Regions from separate parts of the Parvimonas oralis genome, predicted to be linked through region 2. Evidence: a T-box and tRNA genes for the amino acid it is inferred to sense, from the RefSeq annotation. Region 2 holds a T-box; the other holds one or more tRNA genes.
The links. A T-box is a leader RNA that pairs with one kind of tRNA and senses whether it is charged. The one in region 2 lies ahead of leuS (leucine--tRNA ligase), so its partner is inferred to be a tRNA-Leu.

Region 1: it has a tRNA-Leu gene. The T-box ahead of leuS (leucine--tRNA ligase) is inferred to sense a tRNA for this amino acid. The anticodon was not compared.

What each region holds. Positions count from the first base shown of each region.
Region 1 is NZ_JBLKRS010000001.1:233,706-238,330, reverse strand. It holds gene tig (trigger factor) at 1-342, opposite strand, end outside; gene ACMX2D_RS01220 (hypothetical protein) at 537-1,259, opposite strand; gene upp (uracil phosphoribosyltransferase) at 1,442-2,071, opposite strand; tRNA gene ACMX2D_RS01210 (tRNA-Leu) at 2,267-2,353, shown strand; gene ACMX2D_RS01205 (phospho-sugar mutase) at 2,487-4,181, opposite strand; gene ACMX2D_RS01200 (exodeoxyribonuclease III) at 4,341-4,625, shown strand, end outside.
Region 2 is NZ_JBLKRS010000001.1:660,769-665,393, reverse strand. It holds gene ACMX2D_RS03195 (Hsp33 family molecular chaperone HslO) at 1-58, shown strand, start outside; gene ACMX2D_RS03190 (MATE family efflux transporter) at 68-1,420, shown strand; T-box leader at 1,470-1,656, shown strand; gene leuS (leucine--tRNA ligase) at 1,703-4,114, shown strand; gene ACMX2D_RS03180 (NUDIX domain-containing protein) at 4,219-4,625, shown strand, end outside.

The DNA.
Region 1 (4,625 bases), 430 kb from region 2:
TAATTCTTGTTCAAACTTAATAACTATAGCTTTGTTTTTATCAAACTCTTCAATATCTATTTTTGGCATTCCACAGATATCTTTACCAATTTCTAATTCTTTTACAGATTCTTCGAATAGGTCAGGTAACAAATCATTTACTGCATCTTCAAAGAAAATTCCTTCTCCATAATTTAATTCTATGATTTTTCTTGGAGCTTTACCCTTTCTGAATCCTGGAATGTTAAATCTTGATTTCATTTTGTTATAAACTTTATTAATTGAAGCTTCAAAAGCCTCTGAACTAATTTCTGATGTAAAAACTATTTTCTTTTCATCTCTTGATACTAATTTAGTATTCATTTAATTTCCTCCTAATCGCTCTATAAAAATTATATTATTTTCTATTTACATACCCAAAAATTATAACATAAAAAAACATATATTTCAATAGATTTAATACATATTCAAAGAATTTATACCCACAAAGTGTTATAATCCTTCAAAAAAAAATGCTACTCATTATAGAGTAACATAAAAAAACTATATTCTATTTTTTAGTCTAAATTCACCTTGTTCCAATCTGAATATGTTGTAGTGTTTTTAGTTTTAAATTGACCTTTATATCCACTATACTCTATTTTCCAAATTATATTTTTTAAATAAAATGTATTTTTATCAAATACTGCTTCAAATGTCATATCAACTTCTTTTTCTGAAACATTATGAAGAGCTAATTTATATTCTGATTTTAACAAATTAAAAACTTTTAAACTTTTATTGTCATTTTTTAATTTTAAATGGTATTCAGTATCCATTTCTTCCAATTTTAAATCTTTTTCTTCAATAGAATAAATACCATCTAACAATTTAAAATAGTTTGGATATATATTATAATTGACGTTATTTTCTTCTTTTCTATTTTCCTCACCATTTACTTTTTTTGTTATAATCATTGTTTTGTTTTCATCACCAACAAATTCGGCATCATAATTATTTTGTTCATAATTTGAATTTCCACTATATCTGATAGATGCCTTACCTTTAGTGATTTCCTTAGTACTTTTATCATTAATCAATTCAGCCTTCATAGTTTGAATCATTACAGTTCCCCTATTTTCACTATTTATTTCATTAACCAATATATATGACTGAATAGTATTATTTGCTTCTTTTATTTTTTCAAATATATCACCAACATCTTTTTCATCTGAACAAGCTGTAAAAGAAAATAATATAAATAATAATACCATTACAAAAAATTTTTTATTTTTAAACATTATATAACACCCCAAAAATATTTCTATTATTCCAATACACATTTTAATAAATTCTATTAAAAGTTTTAACTAGAATAAGAACCCCACCCTTCCACGATGCTTCGCATCGGATGGGTTCCCGGGAACCTTGTTGTTTCACAATAAAAAATCGGAAAAAACTCCAACTATTTAAATTCTATAAACTATTTTGTTCCAAACAATCTGTCTCCTGCATCTCCAAGTCCTGGAATAATATAGCTATGTTCATTTAATTTTTCATCTAATGCAGCTACAAAAATATCTACATCAGGATGATTTTTTTGAACAGCCTTAACCCCTTCAGGAGCCGCAATTATACAAACCAATTTAATATTTTTACAACCCTTTTGTTTTAAAAGTTTAATTGCATCAGATGCTGAACCACCAGTAGCAAGCATTGGGTCAAGAACTAAAAAGTCTCTTTCTTCTGCATCTACAGGTAGTTTACAATAATATTCAACAGGTTGTAAAGTTTCCGGATCACGATATAATCCAATATGTCCAACTTTTGCAGCAGGAAGAATATTTAACATTCCTTCAACCATTCCAAGTCCCGCTCTTAGGATAGGAACTACTCCCAACTTTTTACCTGATAATCTCTTAACCTTTGTCTTTTGTAAAGGTGTTTCAATTTCTACTTCATCAGTTTTTAAATCTCTTGTAACTTCATAAGCCATAAGCATAGAAATTTCATTTACCAAAGCTCTAAAATCTTTCCCACCGGTATTTTTATCTCTTAAATATCCCAACTTATGTGAAATTACCGGATGATCGAATACTGTTAATTTTGACATATTATTACCTCCTACAATTATGCAAAAACTTTTATTATATTAACTTAATTTTTACTATTATACAAAATTTTTTTAAATTAGTAAAGTCTGTTAATTATATTGATAAAATATTTTTAATATTTTTACACAAAAATTTTTATTAAAAATATTGAAATGTTTTTATTTTTATGTTATACTATTTCAGTAATTAAATTTGCCGGCGTGTCGGAACTGGCAGACGAGACAGACTCAAAATCTGTTATCCACAAGGGTGTGTGGGTTCGAGTCCCACTGCCGGCACCATTTCAAAAACTAACTTTTGTTAGTTTTTTTTATTGTGAAACAACAAGGTTCCCGGGAACCCACCCGATGCGAAGCATCGTGGAAGGGTGGGGTTCTTATTGCAAAAAAGGTATGAATTAACATACCTTTTTCTTTATTTTACATTATTCATTTTTTCTCTACATACTTTTTCAATTAAATCTAATTTATCAACACTCTCTTGTTCAGTTTTTCCTATTGTATAAATATATAATTTAATCTTAGGTTCTGTTCCTGACGGTCTTAAAGCATACCAAGAGCCATCATTCAAGTAATATTTTAGACAATTTTGTTTTGGAAAATCCAAATATCCATCTTTAAAATCAATGATTTCTTTTAAAGAAATATCTCCCATTTCTTCAATAGGATTTTCTCTAAAGTCTTCCATCATTCTTCCAATTCTTTGTTGTCCTTCAATTCCTTCAAGTTCAAGAGAAATTTGTCTTTCATTATAATATCCAAATTCTTCATAGATATCATTTAAAACTTCTAATAGACTCTTTCCTTGTTTTTTATAGTATGCAGCCATTTCTACAACCATCATTGAAGCTCCGACAGCATCTTTATCTCTTATAAATGTACCATAGCAAAAACCAATACTTTCTTCATATCCGAAAACATAATTTTTTTCTTTAGTTACATCATATTCATTTGTCTTACCACAAATATTTTTAAAACCTGTTAATGTTTCAACTGTTTCTATTCCATATTTTTTAGCTATTGCTCTGGATAAATCTCCTGTTACAATAGATTTTACTAAAACAGGATTTTCAGGTAAATTATTAAGTGCATATCTTTGTGAGAAAATGTAATATGATAATAACGCTCCTATTCTGTTACCATTTAAAAATACATATTCTCCATTTTTATCTTTTACTTCAAGAGCAACTCTATCACAATCAGGATCTGTTGCAATTAAAATATCAGCTCCAACTTCTTTACCTAATTTTTCAGAATAAAGAAAGGCTTTAGGAACTTCAGGATTAGGATATCCAACAGTTGTAAATTCAGGATCAGGCAATTCTTGTTCTTTTACAACAAAAATATTTTCAAATCCTCTTCTTTTTAAAACTTCTCTAACAGGTAAATTTCCAACACCATTTAGAGGCGTATAAACCACTTTAATATCTTTATCTATATTTTCATCATTTATAGTTAAATTTAAAACTTCTTTTTTGTAATCTTCATCTACTGAATCATCAATATATTTAGCAATTCCACTCTTTATAGCATCTTCAAAAGGAATTAATTTAACATCTTCAAACTTTTCAATTTTATCCATATGAGCTGAAATTTGATTTGCTATATCATCAAGAATTTGTGATCCCTCTTTCCAATACGCTTTATATCCATTATATGCTTGTGGATTATGACTAGCAGTAACCATTACTCCCGCTATACAATTTAATTTTCTAATCGCATAAGAACACATTGGAGTAGGTCTAATTCCCTTATATATATATGATTTAATTCCATTTCCAGCCATTATTGAACAAGTAAGTTCTGCAAATTCTTTAGAGCCATATCTTACATCATAACTTAAGGCAACTCCTCTTTCAATAGCTTCTTGTCCATGATCAATAATAGTATTTGCAAGAGCTTGTGCAGCCTTTGAAACCATATATTTATTCATTCTATTTGTTCCGGCACCTAGTTTTCCACGAAGCCCTGCTGTACCAAATTCTAAAACTTTATAAAATCTATCTTTAATTTCTTCTTCATTATCTTTTATTGAAAGTAAATCTTTTCTTGTATTTTCATCAAAAAACTCATTATTTAACCATTCTTCATAAACTTTTTTATAATCTATCATAAAGTCCTCCTAAATATATATTCTACTATATTTTACATCAAAAGGTATTTTATTTCAACAGTTTCAAACTAAAGCAAAATTTAAAATAGATGTTTGTAACTTAAAAATTATGGTATAATTAATTAGTATGATTAAAAAATAATATGAGGTGATTAAATGAGATTTATTTCTTGGAATGTAAACGGACTTAGAGCTTGTATCAAAAAAGGATTTTTAGATTATTTTAATGAAATTAATGCAGATTTTTTCTGTTTACAAGAAATTAAGATGAGTGAAGGTCAACTTGATTTAGAACTTGAAGGCTATGAAACTTTTTATAATTATGCACAAAGAAAGGGATATAGCGGAACTGCTATTTTTACAAAATTTAAACCTTTGAGTGTAAAATATGGAATGGGAATGGAAGAACATGACAACGAAGGAAGACTTATAACTTTAGAA
Region 2 (4,625 bases):
TGATAAAAAGTACAAGAAAAGTGTTGAACATATTAAAAATTTATTAAAAAAATTGTAGGAATTACTTATGAAAAAAATTAATTTATTAGATAATAGGATTTATAGAAATTTAGTAATGTTGTCTATTCCAATAATGACAACTTCCTTTATTCAAATGTCTTACACTCTAATGGATACATTTTGGGTTGGAAAACTTGGGACTGAAGCAATTGCAGGAGTTGGAATAGTCGCATTTATTATGTGGTTTGCAAATTCTTTGGTTTTAGTTTCAAAGACAGGAATAGAAATAGGGGTTGCGTATAGTGTAGGTTCTAGGGATGATAAACAATTTAGAAAATATATCGACACTTCCGTTGCCATAAATTTATTTATGTCTATAACATTTGGAATATTATTATATATTTTTAGACTCGATATAATTAAATTTTTCAATATAAAAAGCGAAGTAGTAATTTCACTTGCAAATAGCTATTTAAAGATTGTTCTATTAGGACTGCCTTTTACTTTTTTAAATCCGCTATTTTCAGGAGTTTTTAATGGTTCAGGAAATAGTAAAGTTCCTTTTATAGCAAATTCAATCGGTCTTATTGTAAATATAATTCTAGATCCGATTTTGATTTATGGATTCTTTGGATTACCTGAGTTTGGGGTTAGTGGAGCTGCAATTGCTACTACTCTATCTCAAATTATTGTTACAAGTATTTTTATGATATTTTCAATTTTAGACGGAAGAATCCTTAAAGGAATAAATTTAGTTAAAAATTTTAACAATCCAACCTTTAAGGAAGTTTTAAGACTAGGTGTTCCAACAGCTTTTAAATCCTGTATATTTGCTTTTATCTCAACTATTTTACTTAGAATAATAGCTAATTGGGGTGAAAATGCAGTTGCTGCTGAGAATGTTGCAGTACAAATTGAAGCTATAAACTGGATGACTGTTGAAGGCTTTTCCATTGCACTTTGTGCTTTGATAGCACAAAATTATGGAGCAAAAAATTATGATAATATTGTCAATGGATATAAAAAAGGGCTTAAAATAATTTTATGGATTGGAGTTTTCTGTTCATTCTTTCTGTTTTTTTCATCAGATTATATAATCAAATTATTTATAAGAGATGACTTAAATACAATTAGAATGGGTGTTAGTTATTTAAAAGTTTTAGCCTTTTCAGAGATATTTTTAGCACTTGAAATTGGAATTTCAGGAATGTTTAACGGGCTTAAGAATACAAAAACACCAACTATAATAAGCACTTTTTCAAATGCATTAAGAATTCCTTTAGCTTATTTGGTTTTTTATCTAAAATTGGATATAACTTATATTTGGGCTGTAATTTCTTTTTGTACCTTTTTAAAAGGAATATTAAATTATATTTTTTTTAAGAAATTTATAAGGGAAAACTTTGATTTTAAATTATAATGTATTGAAAAAAAATAAAAAATATGGTATTATATTTTTGTTATATTTTATAAAATTTTTGATTGAAAGTAGTAAATATATTCAAATTTTTAGAGAGTTATTGTTTGGTGGAAAATAATATTTTGATGTATTGAACTTGTTCATAAAATGCAAATGCCGTTGATTACGTTATAATCTTAGAGTGAGTTTAATACTAATTAGAGTGGTACCACGGAATTTATACTTTCGTCTCTTTATGAGGCGGAAGTTTTTTTATTACTTTATTACGAATGGAGGAATGTTATGAAAAATTATAATCCAAAAAATATCGAAAAAAAATGGCAAGATATTTGGGATGAAAAGAAACCTTTTAAATGTGAAATTAATGATAAAGAAAAATTCTATCCTTTAATAGAATTTCCATATCCATCAGGTCAAGGACTTCATGTAGGACATCCAAGACCATATACTGCAATGGATGTTGTAAGTAGAAAAAGAAGACTTGAAGGACAAAATGTATTATTTACAATGGGTTGGGATGCTTTCGGTTTGCCGACTGAAAACTATGCGATGAAAAATAAAATTCATCCTGAAGTTGTAACAAAAAATAATATTGAAAATTTTAAAAAACAACTAAAGAGTATCGGATTTTCTTTTGATTGGGATAGAGAAATAAATACGACAGATCCTGAGTATTACAAATGGACTCAATGGATTTTTATGAAGATGTTTGAAAAAGGACTTGCATATAAAATGGAAATGCCGATAAACTTCTGTACTTCTTGTAAAGTAGGTTTATCAAATGAAGAAGTTGTCGGTGGCTGTTGTGAAAGATGTGGTAGTGAAGTTATTCATAAAGTTAAAAATCAATGGATGTTAAAAATAACTGAATATGCAGACAGACTTATAGATGACCTTGAAGAAGTTGACTTTATTGACAGAGTTAAAACACAACAAATCAATTGGATTGGCAGAAGTTATGGTATGGAAGTTAAATTCCAAATTAAAGATATTGATGATACTATTTTGGTATATACTACAAGACCCGATACAATTTTTGGTGCAACTTATATGGTTATATCTTGTGAGCATCCATTACTAAAAAAATATGAAGATAGAATAAAGAATAAAGAAGAAATTGAAAAATACATTTTAGAAGTTCAAAAGAAATCAGAATTTGAAAGAACTGAAATGAATAAAGACAAAACAGGGGTTAAAATTGACGGAATAACTGCAATTAATCCTTGTACTAAAAAAGAAATTCCTGTATTTATTTCTGACTATGTTCTAATGACTTATGGAAGCGGAGCAATTATGGCAGTACCTGCACATGATACGAGAGATTTTGATTTTGCTAAAAAATTTGGTTTAGACATTGTTGAAGTTGTTAGTGGCGGGGAAAATGTGCAAGAAAAAGCATATACAGATACTAATAGCGGAATTTTGGTTAATTCAGATTTTCTAAACGGACTTTCAGTTAAAGAAGCAAAAGAAAAGATTTTTGAATATCTATCAAAACTTGGTATCGGAAATAAAAAGACAAACTTTAAACTTCGTGATTGGGTTTTCTCAAGACAAAGATATTGGGGAGAACCGATTCCTTTAGTAAATTGTGAAAAATGTGGTTGGGTTGCAATTCCGGAAGAAGAATTACCTTTAAGACTTCCTGAACTTGAATCATTTGAACCTACAGAAACAGGAGAATCTCCACTTTCCAAGATTGATGAATTTGTAAATTGTACTTGTCCTAAATGTGGAGGAAAGGCAAAGAGAGAAACTGATACAATGCCACAATGGGCTGGTTCTTCATGGTATTATTTAAGATATATGGATCCTAATAATAAAGAAAATCTTGTTGGAAAAGATGCCTTAAAATATTTCAATCAAGTTGACTGGTATAATGGTGGTATGGAACATACTACATTGCACTTATTGTACTCAAGATTTTGGCATAAATTCCTTTATGATATAGGTGTTGTTAATACAAAAGAACCATATTTTAAGAGAACATCACATGGAATGATTCTTGGAGAAAATGGGGAAAAAATGTCTAAATCAAGAGGAAATGTTGTAAATCCTGATGAAATGATTGATAAATACGGAGCAGATGCATTAAGATGTTATGAAATGTTCTTGGGAGATTTTGAAAGAAGTGCGTCTTGGTCTGATGGTGGAATTAACGGTTGTAGAAAATTCTTAGACAGAGTTTGGAAATTACAAGAAATTACAAATTCATCTGAAGAAATGACGAAATCATTAGAAAAATCAATTCATAAGACAATTAAAAAAGTATCAGAAGATTTTGAAAGTCTTAAATTTAATACTGCAATAGCTGCTCTTATGACTTTAATTAATGAATTTTATTCAGCAAAAGAAATTTCAAGAGAGGATTTAAGAATATTCTTGGTTTTATTAAATCCGGTTTCCCCACATATTACTGAAGAAATATGGCAAGAAATGAATTTTGGTGGATATATCTTTGAACAAACTTGGCCAAAATATGATGAAGCTAAAACAATTGATTCTGAAGTTGAAATGCCTATTCAAATAAATGGAAAAGTAAGAACAACATTAATGATTCCAAAAGATGTAAAATTTGAAGATTTTAAAGAAGCACTTTATGATAACGAAAATGTTAAAAAATTTATAGAAGGAAAAACTGTTGTAAAAGAAATTTTTGTTCCGGGAAAAATTTGTAATATAGTTGTTAAATAGTAATAAAAGAAAGATATGTATTTAATTGCATATCTTTTTTTGTTATAATTTATGTAATATAATTGATATGTTTAAAAATTTTATTTAATCAAGGAGGTTTGAAAGTGAAGTATAAAATAAATATAGATATACCAGAATTGGATTTAGAACTTCAAGATGATGAATGGAATAAGGAATATATTGATCACAATAGACAAATTGTCAGAGCAATTGTTGTTGATGACTTAAATTATTTTTACTTTGTTAGAGTTCATAGAGATGATGACTTTGGGAAAGCTACTCTTATTGAAACTGCAGGTGGTGGAGTTGAATTAAATGAAAATTTAGAATCTGCTATCAGAAGAGAACTAAAGGAAGAATTAGGAGTAGAAGTTGAAATTATTTGTAAAATAGGTGTTGTAAGTGACTATTATAATCTTATCCATAGACATAATATTAATAATTACTATTTTTGTAAAATAGAATCGTTTGGAGACAGAAATTTGACAATTGAAGAAATTGAGAGTTTTAA